DNA from 2 places in the Paenibacillus sp. 102 genome. Region 2 is predicted to be linked to the other one. Evidence: a T-box and tRNA genes for the amino acid it is inferred to sense, from the RefSeq annotation. Region 2 holds a T-box; the other holds one or more tRNA genes.
The links. The T-box of region 2 lies ahead of thrS (threonine--tRNA ligase). A T-box ahead of a tRNA ligase gene usually reads a tRNA of that ligase, here a tRNA-Thr.
Positions count from the first base shown of each region.

Region 1 (4,096 bases), on a different contig from region 2:
TCTGACTTTTAATCAGAGGGTCGAAGGTTCGAGTCCTTCATGGCTCACCATTTTTAAAAATATGCGGGTGTGGCGGAATTGGCAGACGCACCAGACTTAGGATCTGGCGCCTTTGGCGTGGGGGTTCGACTCCCTTCACCCGCACTTTTAATAAAATATCTCATAACATGTCTTGCGGAAGTAGTTCAGTGGTAGAATACAACCTTGCCAAGGTTGGGGTCGCGGGTTCGAATCCCGTCTTCCGCTCCAATTTTCAATATGACATGCCGGGGTGGCGGAACAGGCAGACGCACAGGACTTAAAATCCTGCGGTGGGTGACCACCGTGCGGGTTCGACCCCCGCCCTCGGCACCATATGCGCCCGTAGCTCAATTGGATAGAGCGTTTGACTACGGATCAAGAGGTTAGGGGTTCGACTCCTCTCGGGCGCGCTTTTATTGACGGGAAGTGGCTCAGCTTGGTAGAGCACCTGGTTTGGGACCAGGGGGTCGCAGGTTCAAATCCTGTCTTCCCGATAGTTTTAAAACATGGGGCCTTAGCTCAGCTGGGAGAGCGCCTGCCTTGCACGCAGGAGGTCAGCGGTTCGATCCCGCTAGGCTCCACTTTAGTTATTTATTGGAGGTATACCCAAGTTCGGCTGAAGGGATCGGTCTTGAAAACCGACAGGCGGCGAGAGTCGCGCGGGGGTTCGAATCCCTCTACCTCCTCCATTTTATAATAATTAAAATGGAATAATTAGATAGTTAATAAAAACTATTAGATGTATAAAGATAACTAAAAGACATAATTAATATTTACTTCATGGAGGTATACCCAAGTTCGGCTGAAGGGATCGGTCTTGAAAACCGACAGGCGGCGAGAGTCGCGCGGGGGTTCGAATCCCTCTACCTCCTCCATTTTTAAAATAATATTATATCATCGCGGGGTGGAGCAGTCTGGTAGCTCGTCGGGCTCATAACCCGAAGGTCGCAGGTTCAAATCCTGTCCCCGCAACCAAATGGTCCCGTGGTGTAGTGGTTAACATGCCTGCCTGTCACGCAGGAGATCGCCGGTTCGACCCCGGTCGGGACCGCCATTTATGTTTGGCTCGGTAGCTCAGTCGGTAGAGCAGAGGACTGAAAATCCTCGTGTCGGCGGTTCGATTCCGTCCCGAGCCACCATTTTTTTATGCCGGCTTAGCTCAATTGGTAGAGCAACTGACTTGTAATCAGTAGGTTGGGGGTTCAAGTCCTCTAGCCGGCACCACTTAGGGGCATAGTTTAAAGGTAGAACAGAGGTCTCCAAAACCTCCGGTGTGGGTTCAATTCCTACTGCCCCTGTAAAGAGATTATGGGCCTATAGCTCAGCTGGTTAGAGCGCACGCCTGATAAGCGTGAGGTCGATGGTTCGAGTCCATTTAGGCCCACCATATTCCGCAGTAGCTCAGTGGTAGAGCTATCGGCTGTTAACCGATCGGTCGTAGGTTCGAGTCCTACCTGCGGAGCCATGGCCCGTTGGTCAAGTGGTTAAGACACCGCCCTTTCACGGCGGTAACACGGGTTCGAATCCCGTACGGGTCATAAAAAAGAGTCAGCAATTAGCTGGCTCTTTTTTTCTTGTGAAAAAGATAATGTGAGAGCTCTGTTTTTTCTAATATGCAATATCGTTAATCTAAAATTCCTCTATTTATTATGAAATAAATAAAGGGAATTTGGAGAAACTATAGTATGTATAAAAAGGAGGGCATAGAGCTACATGACAACAGTTAGAGAATTTATGAATACCGATATTGTACAATGTACACCGCTAGATAATGTATACGAAGCTGCTGTGAAAATGAAAGAAGAGGACATTGGAATGATTCCAGTTGTCGAGAACAATCAAGTGGTTGGTCTTGTCACTGATCGTGATCTAGTTGTTCGTGGAATTGCTGAGAAACATCCTGGGTCTAATAAAATTACAAATGTCATGACTACAGGAATTGTTTCGGTTTCTCCTAATGACTCTATTGAAAAGGCTACAGAGTTAATGGCACAGCACCAAATCAGAAGACTACCTGTAGTTGAGAATGGCCAGCTTGTTGGGATGTTAGCGCTAGGTGATTTAGCAATAACAGAGAAAGCTGATGATCAAGCAGGATTTGCTTTAAGTGAAATTTCTGAGCATACAGAATGAAATGTAGGTGTGAATTATTTTTCGCCTAGAAAATACAGTGTATTTAGATGTAAGAGAATAGGTAAGAGCGGATACGTTTTATTAATACTTATAAATAAGACTATATTGTTATTAAAACGTATCCCAATATACATAGGGAAAGAGGTTTATCTAAGTATATCTGAAGAATGACATATGTTAAGTTCATTTGAAATTTTGGTTAACAATTTCCATTACTAATTTTTGTTATGTTAAAAAATGATATAATAATAAATATAAGTTTCATAAGGGATTTTGAATATATTAATATTATTAATATTATTAATATTGTGATTATCTGCTAAGTTATTAAAAATTTCATATATATATAGAAACGGAGGGGAAATGATATGAGGGATGTACAGAGTAATCCAAATTGGAATTTGGTTACAGAGGCCTATGTGGAACCAAATGATTTTACGGACTTACTTTCTTTACTTGTACCAAATCATCCGAAAGGCGAAGGAAAAGAACGGACAATTTTAGCCTGGAAAGAAAAAGAATTTTATAAACAAGAAAACTTGGCTCCGTTTATTTTATATGGAATGAATAAAGTGAAGGATTTGCCACAGTTTCATAAAGATGAAATACCAACTTTAGTTCGTATTGTTCGTTTATGCCAGGACATTGGTTGGTATAAGGAAGCTTATACATTTATGGTGAACCATAAATTAGATGAATTTGTACATACATCTATGGAATATGAAACATGGGATGTTTTAACCCAAGTTGTGGCTTGGAACTACTTAATTGTAAAATATCGCATCGGAGAATTGGGAAATAGAGATATAATGATATGGGAAAGAATTAAATTTAATGAAGAATGTATTGAAAAATGTGAAAAGCTATTATCTCATAAGGAAGTAATGGAACTTACATTTTTTTATATTTGCAAACAGGCAAAACGATTGTCCAAAGAAGAATTGGATCAAGAGATGATGAATTTAGCAATATACTGTAATACATACGTTTATGACTTATACATATATGACCTATTAAAAAAATATCGTAAGTGTACGGATTTCTTAACATATTATGGACCTAGTCGCTCTGTTATTGCATGTCAAAGGGCTGTAATTGCTCAAATTTCTGACCGCCTTAATCCGCTAAAAACTACTCATGTGGATGATTATCTTTATGTAATGAAGGAAATGATGGAGCATATGTCATTTGAGTTTATGAATCGATACGAGCACTTCATTGGGAAACTATTATCATATGTACCATTTTTTGAAATGATTCAAGTTCCGCAACATGCATATTATTGTGAAGAGTTGATGTATGTTTGTAAAGGAATTGAACATAAAGAAGAAATTCTGCGGAATTATATATTTATACAATTACACGATTGTTTACCGTCATTTATTAAGCAATTTCTAAAGAATAAACGTTATGCAACGATTCATGATATTTTATTTTACTGGTGTGATGATGAACAACGAATGGGCTTAGAGAAGAAGTATAATTTAAGTTTTATTTATGAACGATATGCGTGTGGATAAAAAGAAATTTTTCAATATAATGTATAGGTGAAAAAAGGGGGCTCACTTGAAGTGAGACCCCTTTTTTCGTCGTAAATGTAGAAGGTTGTTCTAAGCTTCTTGTTGGTTCTTACGGTGTTCAGGAATGTAAATATATTGGGATATGATGATTAGTACCCCTATAAAAAATACAGGGAATATAGCAGCCATATGAAAACCACTATAAATAATATTTGTTATTAAGCCGCTCATAATAATAATTACAGTATATATATGAGAAATTTGTTTCTTTAGTCGGATTTTGAATGCTTCCATCAAAGATTCAATAGCAACAAATGAGATAACGATACCCAAAAAGACAGGGTTAGTATTGTAAATGACTAAGCAACAGATTAAACCGAGAAAAGCTATATACTCAATTATCAATGGTATATTACGTGGCA
Region 1 is NZ_JBCGHT010000006.1:225,617-229,712, reverse strand. It holds tRNA gene AAIE21_RS16495 (tRNA-Lys) at 1-50, shown strand, start outside; tRNA gene AAIE21_RS16490 (tRNA-Leu) at 64-144, shown strand; tRNA gene AAIE21_RS16485 (tRNA-Gly) at 175-249, shown strand; tRNA gene AAIE21_RS16480 (tRNA-Leu) at 266-354, shown strand; tRNA gene AAIE21_RS16475 (tRNA-Arg) at 358-431, shown strand; tRNA gene AAIE21_RS16470 (tRNA-Pro) at 442-515, shown strand; tRNA gene AAIE21_RS16465 (tRNA-Ala) at 530-602, shown strand; tRNA gene AAIE21_RS16460 (tRNA-Ser) at 618-710, shown strand; tRNA gene AAIE21_RS16455 (tRNA-Ser) at 804-896, shown strand; tRNA gene AAIE21_RS16450 (tRNA-Met) at 920-996, shown strand; tRNA gene AAIE21_RS16445 (tRNA-Asp) at 1,000-1,075, shown strand; tRNA gene AAIE21_RS16440 (tRNA-Phe) at 1,085-1,160, shown strand; tRNA gene AAIE21_RS16435 (tRNA-Thr) at 1,170-1,245, shown strand; tRNA gene AAIE21_RS16430 (tRNA-Trp) at 1,249-1,319, shown strand; tRNA gene AAIE21_RS16425 (tRNA-Ile) at 1,332-1,408, shown strand; tRNA gene AAIE21_RS16420 (tRNA-Asn) at 1,412-1,486, shown strand; tRNA gene AAIE21_RS16415 (tRNA-Glu) at 1,488-1,559, shown strand; gene AAIE21_RS16410 (CBS domain-containing protein) at 1,735-2,154, shown strand; gene AAIE21_RS16405 (DUF3965 domain-containing protein) at 2,523-3,674, shown strand; gene AAIE21_RS16400 (hypothetical protein) at 3,765-4,096, opposite strand, start outside.
Region 1: it encodes a tRNA-Thr, which carries the amino acid that the T-box ahead of thrS (threonine--tRNA ligase) is inferred to sense. The anticodon was not compared.

Region 2 (4,096 bases):
TTTTTGGGAAAATGAAATGTCACATCAGCGTTATGTGAAAGAAATTTTTCCTGATTTATATGAGTTAGCTAATATAACTGAGGATGTTGAAAATATAAATGGAAAGCAAGTTGCGTGTCTAAAAGAATGGTCAGTATATTAAGTATGAAAAAAGTGAATAAATGATGTTATATCTAGGGTAAATGCTTTTAGTAGTTATGGTTGTATGAATTGTTAGTTTGAAAGTAGAAGACGTACAGTGAATGTATTATTGGTATGTCGTTCAACAAGACGAATTCTTTTCTTTGAAACATGAAAATTATAGAAGACGCCATATACCCTTTCATGTTAATATATTTAAGTTATAATAGGAGGCTTACCCTTTTGTATTGTACGGTAGAAGCAGTGTGAGCTTGAAATTTTTAAAGAAAAGGATGTGCCTAACTTGCGTATAAATAAATTTATTAGTGAATCTGGAAAAGCATCTAGACGCGGAGCAGATAAGTTAATTGATGAAAGAAGAGTAATTATTAACGGAAAGATTGCAAAAATAGGTGACCAAGTACAACCAGGTGATGACGTGCGAGTAAATGGAGAGCAGCTTCGAATTGCTCGAGACCATGTGTATATCGCTTTAAATAAACCAGTAGGTATTACATGTACAAGTGAAAAAGCAGTTAAAGGGAACATTATCGATTTAGTGAATCATCCTTTACGAATTAATCACGTTGGACGTCTTGATAAAGATTCAGACGGTTTAATTTTGTTAACGAATGATGGCGATATTATTAATGAAATTTTACGTGCTGAAAATAAACATGAAAAAGAATATATTGTTTCAGTAGATAAACCGATTACGCCTGAATTTTTAAAACAAATGGCAGCAGGTGTGAAAATTTTAGGTACAAAAACACTTCCTTGTGAAGTAACACAGTTATCAAAATATGAGTTCCAAATTATTTTAACACAAGGGCTAAATCGTCAAATTCGTCGTATGTGTGAAGCTTTAGGTTATCAAGTTTACACATTAAAGCGTACGAGAATTATGAATATCCAATTAAATAATTTACCAGTCGGGCAATGGAGAGATTTAACAAAGAAAGAGAAAAAAAGATTATTTGCAGACTTAAACTACGAACCACAAGATTGGTAAAAAAGGGAGGGGAAATCCAAAAACATGAAAGTGGTTTTTGGTTTCCTTTTTTTATTTTATTGATAAAAAATATTTTTTGACACTTGCAAAAATAAAAGGAATAAGATATATTAAATAACAATTAATGGATGTTGTTTTAAAAGCAAAGAAAAGGACACGAGTTATTTTAAACGGTTATACAGAGAAGGAAGGAAAGCTGAGAACTTCCTAACGCAGTAAAATGACTTACCACCTTAGAGCTGTACTAGGGAAATAAAGTATCTAGTGCCGTGTAAGCGACGTTACCGCAAAAGAAGCCATTGTATGTTTAGTATGATGGGAATCTGGGTGGAACCACGAATATAAGCATATTCGTCCCTATTATTAGGGATGAGTATGCTTTTTTATATTTCATTTTATAATAAGCGAAGAAAAGGACATGAGTTATTTTAAACGGTTATACAGAGAGGGAAGGAAAGCTGAGAACTTCCTAACGCAGTAAAATAACTTACCACCTTAGAGCTGCACTGGGGAAAATAGAGTATCTAGTGCCGTGTAAGCGACGTTACCGCAAAAGAAGCCATTGTATGTTTAGTATGATGGGAATCTGGGTGGAACCACGGGTAAAAGCACACTCGTCCCTATTTTAGGGATGAGTGTGCTTTTTATTATGAAATGGAGAGATGAACAATGAGAGAACAGATGATTGAAATTATATTTCCCGATGACAGTGTAAAAGAATTTGTAAAAGGAATTACTTTAGAAGAAATTGCAGGATCAATTAGTAGTAGTTTAAAAAAGAAAGCAGTAGCAGGAAAGGTGAATGGTCAGCTTTTTGATTTACGCCGAAACATTGAAGAAGATGCAGAAATTCAAATTATAACTATTGATTCAGAGGAAGGAATAGAAGTTGCAAGACATACTTCTGCACATGTATTAGCACAGGCTGTAAAAAGAATATATGGCGATGTAAAACTTGGCGTAGGACCTGTTATTGAAAATGGATTTTATTATGATATGGATCTTCCAAGCAGCATCGCTGTAGAGGACCTACCTAAAATTGAAAATGAAATGCAAAATATTATTAACGAAAACTTGGAAATAGAACGAGTTGAAATCACTAGGGATGAAGCGGAAAAACTGTTTCAAGATGTAAATGATCACTTAAAGTTAGAGCTTTTAGAAGCAATCCCTGAAAATGAGATTGTAACAATTTATAAACAAGGGGAATTTGTTGATTTATGTCGTGGCCCACATTTACCGTCAACTGGCTACTTGAAAGCATTTCAATTAACTCATGTTTCAGGTGCATATTGGCGAGGAGATAGTAATAATCAGGTGCTTCAGCGTATATATGGTGTTGCGTTTTCTTCGCAAAAAGAATTAGAAAGTTATTTGCAGTTTGTAGAAGAGGCAGCAAAGAGAAATCATCGTAAACTCGGAAACGAACTTGAATTATTTATGTTTTCAGAAGAAGCACCAGGAATGCCTTTTTATTTGCCGAAAGGACAAATCATTCGTAATGAATTAGAGTCCTTTTTAAGAGAAATACAACAAAAACACGATTATCAAGAAGTACGTACTCCTTTAATGATGAATCAGGGGCTATGGGAAGAATCAGGGCACTGGGATCATTATAAAGATAATATGTATTTCTCAGAGGTAGACAATAAAAGTTTCGCATTAAAACCGATGAATTGTCCAGGACATATGTTGATATTTAAAAATAAACTACGTTCATACCGTGATTTACCAATCAGAATGTGTGAATTTGGTCAAGTACATCGCCACGAATTTAGCGGCGCACTAAACGGACTATTAAGAGTACGTACATTCTGTCAGGATGATGCACATTTATTTGTAACATCTGAACAAATAGAAAGTGAAATAAAGTCAGTGTTAAAACAAATTGACTATGTCTATAGAACATTTGGTTTTGAATACGAAGTTGAGCTTTCAACAAGACCTGAAGATTCAATGGGTGATGATGAGCTATGGAATCAAGCTGAATCGTCTCTCGAGAATGTGCTAAAATCATTAAATTATAATTATAGAGTAAATGAAGGGGATGGCGCATTTTACGGACCGAAAATCGATTTTCATATTAAAGATGCTTTACAAAGAAGTCATCAATGTGGAACAGTTCAGCTTGATTTCCAAATGCCAGAGAAATTTGACTTGAATTATATTGATGAGAGAAATGAGAAAAGAAGACCAGTTGTGATTCACCGAGCTGTTTTAGGTTCTTTTGATCGATTCTTAGGAATATTAATTGAACATTTTGGAGGAGCATTCCCAACATGGTTAGCTCCAGTTCAAGTAAAAGTAATTCCTGTTTCTACTCTAGTACATGAACAATATACAAAAGAAATGGAAGAAAAGTTAAAGCGTGTTGGTATTCGTGTTGAACGAGATGTCCGGAGTGAAAAACTAGGTTATAAAATTCGAGAAGCTCAACTTAAAAAAATACCATATATTCTTGTTATTGGAGATAAAGAAATGGAAAATGGATCTGTAAATGTGCGTAAATATGGTGAAGAAAGATCTGAAGTGGTTTCGCTATCCGCATTTATGGAAGGTATACAGGAGGAGGTTTATAATAAAAGTTCCAGATAATAAATTGTACATGTTGGAGCACACCACTTTTCATAGGTGGTGTGCTTTTTACTACCATAAAGAAAGTATTCAAAGGTGTTCGTTTTAAAAATCATTTTTAATCTGTTTATTTTCTACTTTCCATTCATTATTCTTCTTCTTAATCTCTAACGCTATATTTATTCCACTAGATTCCTTATAAAGGATATAACCATAGTCTAATTTAATATATGTCGAAGGCTCTCCTATACATTTTTGAGAACATGTTTTGTTAATTAATTCAAGTAATGATAGTTCGCTTGGATCCGTTTTACTTAAATGAATTAGTTCATCAATCTTAACCCTATGAAAACCCTGTAAGTCTAATTCAAAGATGTTTTCTAAAGTACC
Region 2 is NZ_JBCGHT010000003.1:305,708-309,803, forward strand. It holds gene AAIE21_RS10710 (DUF4937 domain-containing protein) at 1-142, shown strand, start outside; gene rluF (23S rRNA pseudouridine(2604) synthase RluF) at 425-1,132, shown strand; T-box leader at 1,269-1,494, shown strand; T-box leader at 1,531-1,757, shown strand; gene thrS (threonine--tRNA ligase) at 1,802-3,727, shown strand; partial or broken gene AAIE21_RS10725 (hypothetical protein) at 3,812-4,096, opposite strand, start outside.